2 regions of the Streptomyces sp. NPDC001450 genome follow, and region 1 is predicted to be linked to the other one. Evidence: riboswitches for the same ligand, from Rfam matches in the RefSeq annotation. Region 1 holds a riboswitch; the other holds the start of a gene.

Evidence for each region. Region 1 has a riboswitch for ZMP and ZTP ahead of ACWC5O_RS36305 (glycine hydroxymethyltransferase). Riboswitches for the same ligand answer to the same signal wherever they lie in the genome.
Region 2: another riboswitch for ZMP and ZTP. It lies ahead of ACWC5O_RS41135 (bifunctional 5,10-methylenetetrahydrofolate dehydrogenase/5,10-methenyltetrahydrofolate cyclohydrolase); the one in region 1 lies ahead of ACWC5O_RS36305 (glycine hydroxymethyltransferase).

What each region holds. Positions count from the first base shown of each region.
Region 1 is NZ_JBSFHY010000043.1:62,563-70,552, reverse strand. It holds gene trpS (tryptophan--tRNA ligase) at 1-929, opposite strand, end outside; gene ACWC5O_RS36305 (glycine hydroxymethyltransferase) at 1,088-2,536, opposite strand; ZMP/ZTP riboswitch at 2,569-2,660, opposite strand; gene rocD (ornithine--oxo-acid transaminase) at 2,764-3,969, shown strand; gene ACWC5O_RS36295 (glutathionylspermidine synthase family protein) at 4,006-5,190, opposite strand; gene ACWC5O_RS36290 (hypothetical protein) at 5,218-5,571, opposite strand; gene ACWC5O_RS36285 (hypothetical protein) at 5,723-5,938, opposite strand; gene ACWC5O_RS36280 (hypothetical protein) at 6,126-6,647, opposite strand; gene ACWC5O_RS36275 (sporulation-delaying protein SdpB family protein) at 6,725-7,684, opposite strand; gene ACWC5O_RS36270 (SdpA family antimicrobial peptide system protein) at 7,684-7,990, opposite strand, start outside.
Region 2 is NZ_JBSFHY010000059.1:35,635-43,624, reverse strand. It holds gene ACWC5O_RS41140 (CU044_5270 family protein) at 1-267, shown strand, start outside; gene ACWC5O_RS41135 (bifunctional 5,10-methylenetetrahydrofolate dehydrogenase/5,10-methenyltetrahydrofolate cyclohydrolase) at 268-1,116, opposite strand; ZMP/ZTP riboswitch at 1,139-1,219, opposite strand; gene ACWC5O_RS41130 (hypothetical protein) at 1,247-2,086, opposite strand; gene ACWC5O_RS41125 (MarR family winged helix-turn-helix transcriptional regulator) at 2,147-2,695, shown strand; gene ACWC5O_RS41120 (nuclear transport factor 2 family protein) at 2,720-3,085, opposite strand; gene ACWC5O_RS41115 (hypothetical protein) at 3,256-3,561, shown strand; gene ACWC5O_RS41110 (S-(hydroxymethyl)mycothiol dehydrogenase) at 3,732-4,820, shown strand; gene ACWC5O_RS41105 (MBL fold metallo-hydrolase) at 4,820-5,449, shown strand; partial or broken gene ACWC5O_RS41100 (SDR family NAD(P)-dependent oxidoreductase) at 5,492-5,924, shown strand; gene ACWC5O_RS41095 (pyridoxal phosphate-dependent decarboxylase family protein) at 5,929-7,320, opposite strand; gene ACWC5O_RS41090 (aminotransferase-like domain-containing protein) at 7,382-7,990, shown strand, end outside.

The DNA.
Region 1 (7,990 bases):
GCGAGGATCGAGTCGAGCGTCTCGGGGTCGTCCAGGTACTGCTGGGTGCGCTCCCGGAACGGCGTCACGAACCCGACCATGACCTCGGCGAGGTCCGTCTTGAGCGCGCCGTACATCTTGCCCTCGTAGTCCTGCTCCAGCTCGGCGATCGACCTGCCGGTGAGCGTGGAGTAGATGGTGAGGAGGTTCGACACGCCCGGCTTGTTCTCCGCGTCGTAGCGGATCACGGTGTCGGTGTCGGTGACGGCGCTCTTGACCTTCTTGGCCGTCGCCTTCGGCTCGTCGAGCAGGTTGATCAGGCCCTTCGGTGTGGACGCCGACTTGCTCATCTTGATCGACGGGTCCTGAAGGTCGTAGATCTTCGCCGTCTCCTTGAGGATGTACGGCGACGGCATCGTGAACGTGTCGCCGAAGCGGCCGTTGAAACGCTCGGCGAGGTCGCGGGTCAGCTCGATGTGCTGGCGCTGGTCCTCGCCGACCGGCACCTCGTTGGCCTGGTACAGCAGGATGTCCGCGACCTGCAGGATCGGGTACGTGAACAGGCCGACGGAGGCCCGCTCGGCACCCTGCTTGGCGGACTTGTCCTTGAACTGGGTCATCCGGCTGGCCTCGCCGAAGCCGGTGAGGCAGTTCATGATCCAGGCGAGCTGGGCGTGCTCGGGCACGTGGCTCTGGACGAAGAGGGTGCAGCGGTCGGGGTCGAGACCGGCGGCCAGCAGCTGGGCCGCGGCCAGGCGGGTGTTGGCGCGCAGGTCCTTCGGGTCCTGCGGGACCGTGATCGCGTGCAGGTCGACGACCATGTAGAAGGCGTCGTGGGACTCCTGCAGGGCCACCCACTGGCGGACGGCGCCGAGGTAGTTGCCGAGGTGGAACGAGCCGGCGGTGGGCTGGATGCCGGAGAGCACGCGAGGTTGGTCAGCGGAAGCCATGTTTTTTATTGTCTCAGAGAGCTCGGGGGGTTCGGTGCGTGGGGAACTACGGGCCCGTGGGGGCTGGCCGCGCCCACGCGGCGGGGCCGCATATCGAATGCGGCCCCGCTTGAATGCGACCCCGCGCCCCTGGGGTTGGCTGCCCCTTGGGGCGTTGATCAGCCGAGGTCGATTTCAGGGTAGAGCGGGAACGCCGCCACCAGGTCCGTTGCCCTCTGGGCGATCTCCTCCGCGATCTTCTCGTCCAGGACGTGGGCCGCCTTGGACGGGGCGCCCGACTTGGTGGTGCCCGGCTCGGTGGTGGTGAGGACGCGGTCGATGAGGCCGGCGACCTCGTCCATCTCCGCGGTGCCGAGGCCCCGGGTGGTCAGGGCGGGGGTGCCGATGCGGATGCCGGAGGTGTACCAGGCGCCGTTCGGGTCGGCCGGGATGGCGTTGCGGTTGGTGACGATGCCGGACTCGAGCAGGGCCGCCTCGGCCTGGCGGCCGGTGAGGCCGTAGGAGGTGGCCACGTCGATCAGGTTGAGGTGGTTGTCCGTGCCGCCGGTGACCAGGGTGGCGCCGCGCTTCATCAGGCCCTCGGCGAGGGCGCGGGAGTTGTCGACGATGCGCTGGGCGTAGTCCTGGAAGGAGGGCTGACGGGCCTCGGCGAGGGCGACGGCCTTCGCGGCCATGACGTGCGGGAGCGGGCCGCCGAGCACCATCGGGCAGCCGCGGTCGACCTGGTCCTTCAGGGAGTCGTCGCACAGGACCATGCCGCCGCGCGGGCCGCGCAGGGACTTGTGGGTGGTCGTGGTGACGATCTGGGCGTGCGGGACCGGGTCGAAGTCGCCGGTCAGGACCTTGCCGGCGACCAGACCGGCGAAGTGGGCCATGTCGACCATCAGGGTCGCGCCGACCTCGTCGGCGATCTCGCGCATGATGCGGAAGTTCACCAGACGGGGGTACGCCGAGTAGCCCGCGACGATGATCAGCGGCTTGAACTCGCGGGCCTGGGCGCGCAGGGCCTCGTAGTCGATGAGGCCCGTGGCCGGGTCGGTGCCGTAGGAGCGCTGGTCGAACATCTTGCCGGAGATGTTCGGGCGGAAGCCGTGGGTGAGGTGGCCGCCGGCGTCCAGGGACATGCCGAGCATGCGCTGGTTGCCGAAGGCCTGGCGGAGCTCGGCCCAGTCGGCCTCGGAGAGGTCGTTGACCTGGCGGGCGCCGGTCTTCTCCAGGAACGGGACCTCCACGCGGTCCGCGAGCACGGCCCAGAAGGCGACGAGGTTGGCGTCGATGCCGGAGTGCGGCTGGACGTAGGCGTGTCGGGCTCCGAAGATCGCCTTGGCGTGCTCGGCGGCCAGGGACTCCACCGTGTCGACGTTGCGGCAGCCGGCGTAGAAGCGGCGGCCGATGGTGCCCTCGGCGTACTTGTCGCTGAACCAGTTGCCCATCGCCAGCAGGGTGGCCGGCGAGGCGTAGTTCTCGGAGGCGATCAGCTTCAGCATCTCGCGCTGGTCGGTCACCTCCTGGCCGATGGCGTCGGCGACCCGCGGCTCGACGGCACGGATCACGTCGAGGGCGGCACGGAAGGCGGTGGACTCGGTCGACAGGGGCTGCTCTGGCATGGGGACCTCCGGACGGCGTGCTTACAGCGTTCACGTTCGGCCCAGGCGCACGGCACTCTTTTCCCGCTCGGGCCGCTCCCCGATGGTCCGTCCCATCCCTAGCGCGCCAGTCACGACCCGCTGATCAGCCTACCGGGCGCGCCGGAGCGGCGAGGTCCCGCGTCCACCATGCGGGCGAGGATAGGAAGGGGGTCACCGTCGTATCCGGTCGTGTCCCGGGAGGGTCCGTGACCACTGCTGAAGACCTCATCGCCGCCGCCGACGCGCACAGTGCGCCCACCTACCATCCGCTGCCCGTCGTCGTGGCCACGGCGGAGGGGGCGTGGATGACCGATGTGGAAGGGCGGCGGTATCTGGATCTGCTGGCCGGTTACTCGGCGCTCAATTTCGGGCACGGCAACCGGCGGCTCCTCGACGCGGCCGAGCGGCAGCTGGAGCGGGTGACGCTGACGTCCCGCGCCTTCCACCACGACCGGTTCGCCGCGTTCTGCACGGAGCTGGCCGAGCTGTGCGGCATGGAGATGGTGCTGCCGATGAACTCGGGCGCCGAGGCCGTGGAGAGCGCGGTGAAGACGGCCCGGAAGTGGGGGTACCGGGTGAAGGGGGTGCCCGCGGAGATGGCGAAGATCGTGGTCGCGGGCGGCAACTTCCACGGGCGTACGACCACGATCATCAGCTTCTCGACCGATCCGGAGGCCCGGGCGGACTTCGGGCCGTACACGCCGGGCTTCGAGATCGTGCCGTACGGGGATCTGACCGCGATGCGGTCCGCGCTCACCGAGAACACCGTCGCCGTGCTGCTGGAGCCGATCCAGGGCGAGTCGGGGGTGATCGTGCCGCCGGCCGGCTATCTGCCGAAGGTGCGGGAGCTGACCCGCGAGCGGAACGTGCTCTTCGTCGCCGACGAGATCCAGTCGGGCCTCGGACGGACCGGGCGGACCTTCGCGTGCGAGCATGAGGGGGTCGTACCTGACATGTACGTGCTGGGAAAGGCGCTGGGCGGCGGGATCGTGCCGGTGTCGGCGGTGGTGTCGAGCGCGAAGGTGCTCGGGGTGTTCCGGCCGGGCGAGCACGGGTCGACGTTCGGCGGGAATCCGCTGGCCTGCGCGGTGGCGCTGGAGGTGATCTCGATGCTGCGCTCCGGCGAGTTCCAGGCCCGGGCCACCGAACTGGGGGCGCGGCTGCACCGCGAGCTGGGCGGGCTGCTCGGCACCGGTCGGGTCACGGCGGTGCGGGGGCGCGGGCTGTGGGCGGGCGTGGACATCCACCCGCGGTTCGGCACCGGTCGGCAGGTGTCGGAGAAGCTGATGGACCGCGGGGTGCTGGTGAAGGACACCCGCGGCTCGACCATCCGGATCGCACCGCCGCTGGTCGTCTCGGAGGAGGACCTGGACTGGGGCCTGGCCCAGCTCGCGGGCGTGCTGGAGGGCTAGTGCCCCGGCACCAGAGCCTTCCTGACGGATCCCTTCCTAGAGGATCACGTGCGGCAGGAAGCGGGCGTACTCGTCGGTGATCAGGCCCGAGGACTCGCGCAGGCCGAGGCCGGCCGGCTCGTCCTGGACGACCCAGGCGCCGAGGACGAGGTGGTTGCCGTCGAAGGCGGGCAGCGGGGCGAGCTGCTGGTAGCAGCAGGGCTCGTCCCGGGTACCGGCCGGGGCGCCGGGCTCGTGGACGGTCACGCCCGCGCCCTCGCGGCCCAGCAGCGGCTTGGCGACATAGCCGGTCGACGCCGCCAGCTCGCGCGGGCCGTCCAGGTAGGCGGGCAGGAGGTTCGGGTGGCCGGGGTACAGCTCCCAGAGGATCGCCAGCAGGGCCTTGTTGCTCAGGAGCATCTTCCAGGCGGGTTCGATCCACAGGGTGCTGCCGGTGCCGCCGCCGTTGTCCAGGGTGTCGAGGACATGCCCTGCGAAGGCGTCGGTGGTGAGCCACTCCCACGGGTAGAGCTTGAAGATGCTGCGGATGAAGCGGAGCCCGTTGTCCACGAAGCGCCCGGAGAGGGTGTCCCAGCCGATCTCCTCCATGGAGATCCAGTCGGTGGCGAGGCCGGCCTGTTCGGCGGTCTCCTTCAGGTAGGCGACCGTCATCAGGTCCTCGCCGAGTTCGTCGGCGGAGGAGTGCGCGAAGTGCAGGGGGCTGCCCGGCGGGAGCAGCGCGGCCTGTTCGCGCCAGGCGTCGACCAGGCGTTCGTGCAGGGAGTTCCACTGGTCGGCGCCGGGGAAGCGTTCCTCCATCCAGAACCACTGGGGGGAGGCGGCCTCGACCAGTGAGGTCGGGGTGTCGGCGTTGTACTCCAGGAGCTTCGCCGGGCCGGTGCCGTCGTAGCGGAGGTCGAACCGGCCGTAGACGGAGGGGAGTTCGGCGCGGCGCCGCCAGGCCTCGGTGACGGCCTCGGCGACGCGCGGGTCGGTGATGCCGAGGTCGGCGAGGCGGTCCTCGGCCACGATGTGCTCGGCGGCCGCGAGGCACATGCGGTGCAGTTCCGCGACGGTCTCCTCCAGCGCCTCGACCTCGTCCAGGGTGAAGACGTAGTAGGCGCTCTCGTCCCAGTAGGGGCGCAGTGAGCCGTCGGGGTGGCGGGTCAGGGGGTAGACGAGCCCCTGCTCCTCGACGGTCTGCTGCCAGCCGGGGCGGGGGGTGGTCGTACGGCGTTCCATGCGGGGGTTCCCTGCGGGGGTTCCTCGTCAGCCGCCGGAGCTGCCGTGGCCGCCGCCGAAGCCGCCGCGGTGGACGCCGCCGTACGAGCCGCCCGAGCCCGAATGCGAGCCGGAGCCCTTGCTCGGCTTGGTGAAGGAGCCGCCGCTCACCCAGGAGCCCTTCTTCTTGCCGCCGTAGTACCAGGCGCCGTTGACGAAGGCCTTGGTGGACTTGCAGTTCTTGTCGGAGACGATCTTGTAGCCCTTGGCGAGCTGGTAGCTGTCGCGGTCGACGCAGCGCTTGTCCGGTGCGGAGGAGCAGGCGGTCAGGGCGGTGGCGAGCAGGCCCATGCCGCCGAGGAGGACGGTTCCCGAGCGAAGGCGTCGGCGTGCGGTGTCCATGCTGGTGTCTCCCCCGTTGGCTGGCCTGTTTTCGGCGGTCAGCCTAGAGAACGGTGAGAGCGGCCACCGAGGCGGGTTGCCGGTTCGCCCTCCCCCTGAAGTCACTTCGTGCTCTTTGGGAGAGTGTGTGCTGCGCCGTGGAGCACGGTGGTCATGCGGAGGAATGGGCGACTTGCCCGCACTGAAGGGCGGGAAAGCAGACAATGCAGCCCACCCGCAAGGTGCGAGCCTGCGTGGAGCAGTCTTCGGCCGGGTGAAGAAATACAAGATCTTGCGTGACTGCCGACAGCGCGGCGACGACCGCCACCACGCTGTCCAGGCCGTCGCCCGCATGCGCAACCTCGTCCCACATCACCGGATGCGTCATCAGCCCGGCTCAGGCTGCGTGATCAGCCTTCTGCAACACGCTTCAGGGGCGGACCGATCCCGCGGGCGCCCGCCCAACCACCGGCCGGGCCCCGACCGGTGCGCAGTCGGCCGGACGGGTGTGCTCGTGCGTGCGAGCCGCTCAGTCAAGATGACGCAGCCGCGCGATGTCCGCAGCGCGCGATGTCCTAGTCGGCTCGGGCGTCTCCCAGGTCGACCGCCGGGACGGGTTGCCGCGGGCGGAATCCGAGGTGTGGATCCGCACCGACGGCCCCAGCCTCGGGCGAGCCGATGGGCCATGAGGTGATCGTCTGCCAGGGCGAGCACGAAGCCGTGGCCTTGGTGCCCTTGCACACGGTGAGGTAGCCGGTCGTGGTGGCCCGGTACGCCTGTCGCACGGCGACGTCCACCGACGCCCGGCCGCACACTTCAGCCTGTTTGCGGGCCGGTGCGGGGACGAAGTCGAAGGTGAACCGGGTCCACAGCGAGTAACACCCGTCTCCGGCATTGGACAACGTGCCGCTCACCACGAGGTCGCGGGAGGGAACCGAACCATTGCCTTCCAGCCACCGCTCTCCCGAAGCGGTCGCCGTCCGATACCGCGCAGACCAGGGGACGGTGCCCGTCGTCGGCGCAGCCATGGCGGCTGTCGTGCCGATGAGTACCGAGCCGATGGCTGCCGCTGCGACGACTCCCGTGCGTATGTGCATCAGATGACCTCTTCCGTTGATCTCGGTGTCATGGCCGCCATGCGGCGCCCCGCCCGGTCGGTACCCGGCGGCCCGGGTCAGGTTGCGACGGCCCCGCTCTTCGGCTCCGGAGTTCCGGACGGCGTGGCGATGGTCCGGGTGCGGGACCGCAGCAGGGAGCGAGCCAGCCCGGTGACGTCGGGATCGTGGCCGAGTGGCGCCAGCAGGAGGAACAGGCCGGCCCACATGGCCAGGGCGAAGCTCCACAGGCCCATGACGACTGCGATGCCGAGATGGAACAGGACGCCGGCCGGCAACAGCATCCAACGCACTCTCTGGGGGAGCAGCAGCGCTGCCGCCAGGGAGAGTTCGAGGAAGAGGGGAGCCCAGGTCATGACGGCGACGCCGACCGAGTTCTGGACGACGACGTTCAGGAGCGGGCGCAGCCAGTCCGCGGCGCCGAAGTCGTAGTTGTTGATCCAGTAGTACAACGCGGTTCCGTCGGCCCACTCCGCGTGCGGCAACTTGGCCACGCAGGCCTGGAAGTACACGACGGACATCTGCAGTCGGACCACGACCAGCGCACTGGTGCCCAGCAGGGCGATGTACCGGCGGCGCCCGGACGGCGGTGGCTGGGACGGCTGTTGTGTCTGCCAGTGCCACTTGCGCCTGTCGCCGAGCGCGACCATCGCGATCAGAAGGCTGAGCAGCCAGGTGATCTGGTCGCCGCCGTCGGGGATGGCTATTCCGGTGAACACGCTGAAGGAGATGTAGGCGTGGGGGATGGCCGTCAGCGCCGGCCGCCATCCGCTGGCCACGAGGAGCAGGACGAGGCAGCACAGCCAGCGGACGATGTCGTAGTCCTGGGCCGGTACGAGGCACCACGCGCCCGCTCCGCCCACGCCTTGGCACAGCGGGTACTTCCCCACCGTGGCGACCTCCCGGAAGAGGGTGGCGGAGTCGCTGCACGCGAGGGTTCCGAGCGTGCCCAGGGCAAGCAGGGTCCTAGCCCAGCCGTATCCGGCGGTCCAGGGGGAAGGGATCGTGTGACGGCGCATCAGCACGTCACCTTCAACACCATGGCGCGTTCCACCGAGTGGCTGTCAGGGATCAGATCACGCCAGGCCCAGGGAGTGGGGCGTTCCTGGAGCAGGCCGACGGTCCCACACAGGGTGGGTTCGGGAGAGATGTTCTTGATCGTCCGGACCGGGGCTCCGAACGCCGTGAGGCACTTCTCCCGCCCCTCCGTGCACGGACGCCAGTCCTTCGCCCGGGCGGCGGAGAGAACCATGGCGATTTCCACGCCCTGAGCCCGGGAAACCCGATCGAGTCCGAAAAAGTTTCGCGCCGAGGAATGAGGTCCG
Region 2 (7,990 bases), on a different contig from region 1:
CACTGGACCCTGGGTGCCCGCGAGTCGGCGGCCCTCGTCCGGCTGTTCGCCGAGGCCAAGGGGCTGCGGCCGGCCGGTGAGGTGACCGACCGCCTGGGCCGCCCCGGCCATGCGTACGTGTACGACACCGGGGGCGTTCGCCGCATGCTGATCCTGGAGCCGCGCACCGGCGCCGTCCTCGGCATGGAGACCACCTTCACCCGGGCCGAGCACGAGTACCGGGTGAAGGCCGGGGACGTCATGGAGTACCGCGCCTGGATGCGCTGATCACACCCCGAGCTGCCGGGCGGCGGCGGCCACGGTCTGCTCCAGCAGCGTGGCGATCGTCATCGGGCCGACACCGCCCGGCACCGGCGTGATCAGCGAGGCCCGCTCCACGGCGGAGTCGAAGTCGACGTCACCGACGTTCCCGGCGTTGTAGCCCGCGTCGACGACGACCGCGCCCGGCTTGATGTCCTGGCCCCGGATGAGACGCGGCCGGCCCACGGCGGCGACCACGATGTCCGCCTCACGGACCGCGGCGGACAGGTCCCGGGTGCGCGAGTGGCAGTACGTCACGGTCGCGTCGCGGGCCAGGAGCAGCATGCCCACCGGCTTGCCGAGGATCGCGCTGCGGCCCACCACCACGGCCCGCTTCCCGGCCGGGTCGACGTCGTACTCGTCGAGCAGCCGGATGATGCCGCCGGGCGTGCAGGAGACGAAGCCCGGCAGGCCGAAACTCATCGTGGCGAACGAGGCGAAGGTGACGCCGTCGACGTCCTTCTCCGGCGCGATCGCCTCGAACGCGGCCCGCTCGTCGATGTGGTCACCCACCGGGTGCTGCAGCAGGATGCCGTGCACCGCCGGGTCGGCCGACAACTCCCGCAGGGTGCCGACGAGTTCGGCGGTGGTCGTGGCGGCGGGCAGCGCCACGTGACGGGACTCGATGCCGGCCTTGCGGCAGCGGTTCTGCTTCATGCGGACGTAGGTGACGGACGCCGGGTCCTCGCCGACCAGCACCGTGGCCAGACAGGGCGCGCTGCCCGTCCGTTCGGTCAGATCGGCGGCCTTCTTCGCGGTCTCCTCGACGATGCGTCGGGCGAGGGCGGTGCCGTCCATGAGCCGGGCCTGTGTCATCTGCACTCCTGAGCTGGTTGGCCTTCATCGCCCAGGCGCGCGGCATTCTCCACGGACCGCTCCCCGGTGGTACTCCACCTCAGCGCCAGTCACGGCCCGCCCACAGCCTAGCCGAGAGCGCGGACGGCGCTCAGTGCGCGTCCGTGGACCCGGGCGCCGTGGGATCCGCCCCGGCGAGGAAGGCGTCCGCCTGGGCGGCCAGCCGGTCCGCGCCGATCGCCCCGGCCCAGCGCACGATCTCCGCCGCCAGGGCGACGGCGCCCGCCTCGTCGCCCGCGTCCCGGGCCAGCACGGCCAGCAGCAACTGCTGGGAGAGGGTGCCGGGCACCGTGCCGGCCCGGGCGCCCAGCGCGGTGGCCCGCCGCCAGCGCTCCCCGGCCCGCACGCGGTCACCGGCGTCGTGGTCGTGGTCGCCGAGATGCCGCAGCGCCTCACGGGCCAGCAGACCGTCCGCGCCGGCCTCCCCGGCGCGGAGCGCGGCGGTGTAGTGCCCGGCGGCGGCCGCCCGCTGGGCGAAGTGGTTCTCCGTGATCAGCCCCCGGTACATCGCCGCCCAGCCCCGCCGCACCTCGTCCGGAGCGCTGTCGTGCAGCTCCCGCGCCCGGTCGAGGACGGCGGTGAGCGCCTCGGGGTCCTTGCCGTCCGGGCCGATGCGCAGGGTGCCGTCGACCAGGAGCAGCCGGCCGTAGGTGTGCCTGAGCCGGAGGAAGCCGGTTTCCCAGTCGCCGTCCGGGAACTCCTTCTCCGCCGCCTCGAGCCGCTCGGCCGCGGTGTCGGTCCCCGCGAACCAGTCACGGTCCAGGGCGACTTCGGCAGCGGCCCGGGTGAGCCGCGCGCGGGCGGCGGGCTCGTCGGCGGCGGCCGCGTCGAGCAGCCGCGCCGCCCGCTCCCAGCGACCGGCCACGCTCAACTCACGTGCCGCGTCGAGTAGTTCATCGATGTCAACGAAAGCGTGCGCTGCAGAGGTCATGCCGGGCAAGGTAGTTACGCGAAAAATGATCCACAAGAAAACCACTGCGGGAGGCAGACAGTGCAGGACTCGGTGGACCGGCACGTGGCCGTCTGGGCGCGCGAGCTGGACTGGCTGGACCCGGTCAAGGAGGCGATCGTCGCCCGGCTGGCGATCCTCGGCCGGCACACCGCCCAGGCCCGCCGGGACGTGCTGGACTCCGACGGCCTCAAGTACTGGCAGTACAAGGTGCTGTTGATGCTGCGCAGGTCCGGACCGCCGTACGAGTCCAGTCCCTCACAGCTCGCCGGCCGGCTCGGCCTGACCCGGGGTGCGCTGTCGGCGCGGCTCGGGGCCGTCGAGGAGGCCGGGCTGATCACCCGTACCCACGAGACCGGCGACCGCCGGCGGGTGCGGGTACGGCTCACCGAGGCCGGGCACGCCGCGTTCGAGGCGCATGCGGCAGCGGAGGACGCGGGTGAGGGTGCGCTGCTCGCAACACTGACCGAAGCAGAGCAGCGGACGCTCGCAGACCTGCTGCGGAAACTGGTCCTGGCAGCCGAGAGCGGGGCGGACGCGCCCGGCCCAACGCTGCACGGGCCGAGAAGGTCCAGGTCAGCCGGGAGGTGACCTGGACCCTCGCGACCTTCCTCCCTACTCGTCCCATGCCTGGATCAGGATCTGTTCGGCGATCTTCCCGTCACGCAGGGTGACCATGGACTCGGCGAGGACACGCGTGCCGTCCGCGTACTCGCAGGACTCGGAGAAGGCGGCGTGGTCGCCCTGGATGACGCACTGGTCCAGCTTGTGCGTCATGTCACGGCTGTAGACGTCGTCGAGCATCTCGGCTATGTCGCGCCGACCGTGCAGGACCTTGGGATGGCTGGGCTGGGTGTTGCGGTCGATGATGCGGATCTCGGCGTCGTCCGCGTAGAGGGCGAGCAGGGTGTTCCCAGTGTTCCCCTCTATGCCCCGGCGCAGTGTCTCGGTGTCGAAGGCGGAGCCTGTCGCAGCTCCCATGGTGACCTCCTTAAGGCGCCATGGCCCGGCGGGAACAGGCCGCACGGGCCCCACCTCCGAGACTCCTCCGCCCCGGCGGCGACGGCAAGCGCAGCCGAGGCGGTCCGCCTGACGGGTGAGCGGCGACCGGGGGCCGTGTCCGAGCGGGGCCCGCCGCCGTTGCTGAGGGCATGATCTCAACACGACGTATCGTCGCCGCCGTCGGTCTGGCCGTCGGCGTCACGGGCCTCGCCGCGCCGCTGGCCAACGCTGCCGACGCGAGCGCACCGAACACCGGGCAGATCAACCCGATGACCACGCTGGACTCGCTCGCCGTCAGCGACATCCCCGCAGAGCACAGGACCGAGCTCCCGCGAGTCTCGGACCAGCTCCGCCCGTTGAACCAGGTCAGCGAACTGCAGCGGCTGAACGAGCTGCACCAGCTCACCGACCTTGCCGCCCCCGTGACCGGTCTGCTGCCCGCCGTCGAGGCCTGAGCCGCCCACGGACCCGAGGGCCGTCCCGCCCGGACGGCCCTCTTCGCCGTGCGTCCGGACCACCGGACGACGGCCGAAAGATCCACGGTCGTCGTCGTGGTCCAGCCCGCTACCGGGCCCTCGCGCGTAGGGTCGGCCCCGAAGGCACATCGAGGAAAAGGGGCCAGGCCATGGCGCAGGAAGTACGCGGCGTGATCGCACCGGGGAAGGACGAGCCCGTACGGGTCGAGACGATCGTGGTCCCGGACCCGGGGCCCGGCGAAGCCGTCGTACGCGTCCAGGCCTGCGGTGTCTGTCACACCGATCTGCACTACAAACAGGGCGGAATCTCGGACGAGTTCCCCTTCCTGCTCGGCCACGAGGCCGCCGGCGTCGTGGAGTCGGTCGGCGAGGGCGTCACCGACCTGGCGCCCGGTGACTTCGTCGTCCTCAACTGGCGTGCCGTGTGCGGCAATTGCCGGGCCTGCCTGCGCGGCCGCCCTTGGTACTGCTTCAACACCCACAACGCGAAGCAGAGGATGACCCTCGCCGCCACCGGGCAGGAACTCTCCCCGGCGCTCGGCATCGGAGCCTTCGCCGAGAAGACGCTGGTCGCGGCCGGACAGTGCACCAAGGTCGACCCGGCCGTCTCCCCGGCCGTGGCCGGGCTGCTCGGCTGCGGGGTGATGGCCGGCATCGGCGCCGCCATCAACACCGGAGGCGTCGGCCGCGGCGACTCGGTCGCCGTCATCGGCTGCGGTGGCGTCGGCGACGCGGCCATCGCCGGGTCGAACCTCGCCGGCGCGGCCCGGATCATCGCCGTGGACATCGACGACCGCAAGCTGGAGAAGGCCCGCACGCTGGGCGCCACCCACACGGTCAACTCCAAGGAGACCGACCCGGTCGAGGCCATCCGCGAGCTGACCGGCGGCTTCGGCGCCGACGTCGTCATCGAGGCGGTCGGCCGGCCCGAGACGTACAAGCAGGCCTTCTACGCCCGTGACCTGGCCGGCACCGTCGTCCTCGTCGGCGTCCCCACCCCCGAGATGAAGCTCGAACTGCCGCTGCTGGACGTCTTCGGGCGCGGCGGCGCGCTCAAGTCCAGCTGGTACGGCGACTGCCTGCCCTCCCGGGACTTCCCCATGCTGATCGACCTCCACCTCCAGGGGCGCCTGCCGCTGGACGCGTTCGTCACCGAGACCATCCAACTCGACGAGGTGGAGAAGGCGTTCGAGCGGATGCACCACGGCGACGTGCTGCGCTCGGTGGTGGTGCTGTGATGACCGCCCGCATCGAACGCCTCGTCACCTCCGGCCAGTTCACGCTCGACGGCGGCACCTGGGACGTCGACAACAACGTGTGGCTCGTCGGCGACGATCACGAGGTGGTCGTCATCGACGCCGCCCACGACGCCGAGGCCATCGCCCGCGCCGTCGGCGACCGCCGGCTCACCGCGATCCTGTGCACCCACGCCCACAACGACCACATCGACGCGGCCCCCGCCCTCGCGGACCTCACCGGCGCCACCATCTGGCTCCACCCGGACGACCTGCCGCTGTGGAGGCTCACCCACCCCGGCCGCGACCCCGACCGCCACCTCGCCGACGGCCAGGTCATCGAGGCCGCCGGCGCCGACCTGACGGTCCTGCACACCCCCGGCCACGCCCTCGGCGCGGTCTGCCTGTACGACCCCGGGCTCGGCGTCGTCTTCACCGGCGACACCCTCTTCAAGGGCGGCCCGGGTGCCACCGGACGCTCGTTCTCCCACTTCCCGACGATCATCGAGTCCATCCGCGACCGGCTCCTCACACTCCCGCCGGAGACCAAGGTCCTCACCGGACACGGCGACTCCACCACCATCGGCGACGAGGCACCCCACCTGGAGGAGTGGATCAAACGCGGGCACTGACCCGGAGCGGACCGCGGCCGCTGCGCCAACCGGGTCTGATCGGCGAGGCGTTGGGCGTGCGACGTGGCGGACCGGAACTCCGTCGAGGCGGCCGTCGCCCACGCCGTTGCCGCCTTCGGCTCGCTCGACGTTCTGGTCAACTGCGCCGCCCTGCCCCACCTCGCCGCCTTTGCGCGCTGCGCCATCGTCGGCGTCGGCTCCGTCAACGGCCCGCAGGACTTCGGCAACCACGCCTACAGCGTCGCCAAGGCCGGGCACGGTCCGCACCTCCGCCTGGGAAGCGCGCGACAGCGAACTCGACGCCGTCCGCGGCCTGTACCCGCTCGGCCGGGTCGGCGAACCGGAGGACGTCGCGGCCGCGGTCGCCTTCCTCGCCTCCCGCGACGCCGCCTGGATCACCGGCACCACGCTGGTGGTCGACGGCGGCCTGACCGCCGTACAGACCGGGTTCCGTACGGCCCTCGAGCAGCCCTGAGCCGTCAGCCGGAAGCCGCCGCGAGCACGTCCAGGACCCGGCGGGTGTCGGCCTCGGTGGTGCGCCAGTTGCTGAACGCGGCCCGCAGCGCGGGCACCCCGCCGTACACGGTCGGCGTCAGGAACGCCTCCCCGGACTCGGCGACCGCCCGCGCCAGCGCGGCCACCCGCTCCTGCGTGGGCTCCTCCTCGGCGAGCGTGAAGCAGACGACGTTGAGCCGGACCGGGGCCAGCAGGCGCAGGCCCGGCAGGCCGTCGACGCCCTCGCCCAGCCGGCGGGCGAGGGCCACGTTCCGCTCGACGATCTCGCGGTGCCCGGCCCGGCCGTAGGCCACCAGCGAGAACCAGGCAGGCAGGGCGCGCAGCCGCCGGGAGTTCTCCGGGGTGAGGTGCAGGAAGTCGGGCTCGCCGGTGGGCAGGCCCAGGTACGGCGAGGCGTTGTGGAACACCGCCACCTGGAGGTCGCGGCGGCGGGTGAACTGGACGGCCGCGTCATAGGGCACGTTGAGCCACTTGTGCAGGTCCACGCAGACCGAGTCGGCCGCGTCCAGCCCGTCGACCAGGGCGGCGTACTCGGGGGAGAGGGCGGCGAAACCGCCGAACGCGGCGTCCACGTGCAGCCAGAAGTCGTGGCGCTCCTTCAGCGCGGCGATCGTCCGCAGGTCGTCGAAGTCGACGGTGTCCACGGTCCCCGCGTTCGCGACGACGATCGCGGGCCGCCCGCCCAGCCCCGCCAGCGCCGTCTCCAGCGCGGCCACGTCCACGGCCTCCCGGTCGCCCGGCAGCAGCGGCACCCGCCGCAGCCGGTCCCGGCCGATCCCCAGCACCGACAGGGCCTTCACCACGCTGGAGTGCGGACTGCCGGAGAGCACGTCGACCGGGCCGAGCGCGGCGACCCCCGCCCGGGAGACGTCCACCCCGAGCCGCTCGCCGAGCCACTCGCGGGCGATCGCCAGCCCGACCGTGTTGGACACCGTCGCCCCGGTCACGAACGCCCCGCTGTGCGCCTCGCCCAGCCCGAACAGCTCGCGCAGCCATGCCACCGTCTCCCGCTCCAGCTCCGCCGCCCAGGAGCCGACCGCCCCGGAGACGTTCTGGTCGAACGCGGAGGTCAGCCAGTCCCCGGCGACCGACGCGGGGGTCGCGCCGCCGGTGACGAAGCCCAGGTAGCGGGGCCCGGCCGAGCCGGAGAAGCCCGGCGCCCACCGCCCGGCGAACCGCGCGAGGGCGCCCGCGCCGCCCGCGCCCTCGTCCGGGAGGGGCGCACGCCCGGGCGGCCGCCCGGCCGCGGCGACCGGCCGCTCGGCCAGGCCCGCCACCTCACCGGCGGCGAAGTCGCGGGCGGACTGCAGGAGTTCGGGGAGCCGGGAGAGATCGTCGGCGAGTGTGGGGTGCATGAGCCGCAGCGTAGGCCCGACGCGAGCCGTTCGACTGGTCCACTTGAGCGAAACTGGACCAATGGACACAGGTTTCGTCGCCGCGCTCGGTGACTGGCGTGCCCTGCCCGGCCCCCGCGCCGGCTCCCTCGCCACGGCGGTGCGCGAGGCGGTCGTCGACGGGCGGCTGCCGGCCGGCTCCCGGCTGCCCTCGGAGCGGGAACTCGCCCGCACCCTGCACCTCAGCCGCGGCACGGTCGTGGCCGCGCTGACCCTGCTGCGCGACGACGGCTGGCTCGCCACCCGGCACGGCAGCGGCAGCGTCGTTTGCCTGCCGGCCCGGCTCACCGAGCGCACCACGCCCTGGTCCCAGGACCGGGGCGGCGCTCCCGACGCCGACCTCGACCTCACCCTCGCCGTCACCGCCGCACCCCACGAGGCCTTCCGCACCGCCCTCGCCCGCGCCGCCGAACGCAGCGCCGCCCTGCTCGTCGACTCCGGCGTCACCGGAGTGGGCCTGCCCCGCCTGCGCGAGCTGCTCGCCGACCGCTACACCCGCGCCGGCCTCGCCACCCGCCCCGAGCAGATCCTCGTCACCGCGGGCGCCCAGGCCGCCCTGACCCTGCTCCTCGACCACCTCCACACCGACCGCCGGACGCCCGTCGTCGTGGAGAACCCCACCTACCCCGGC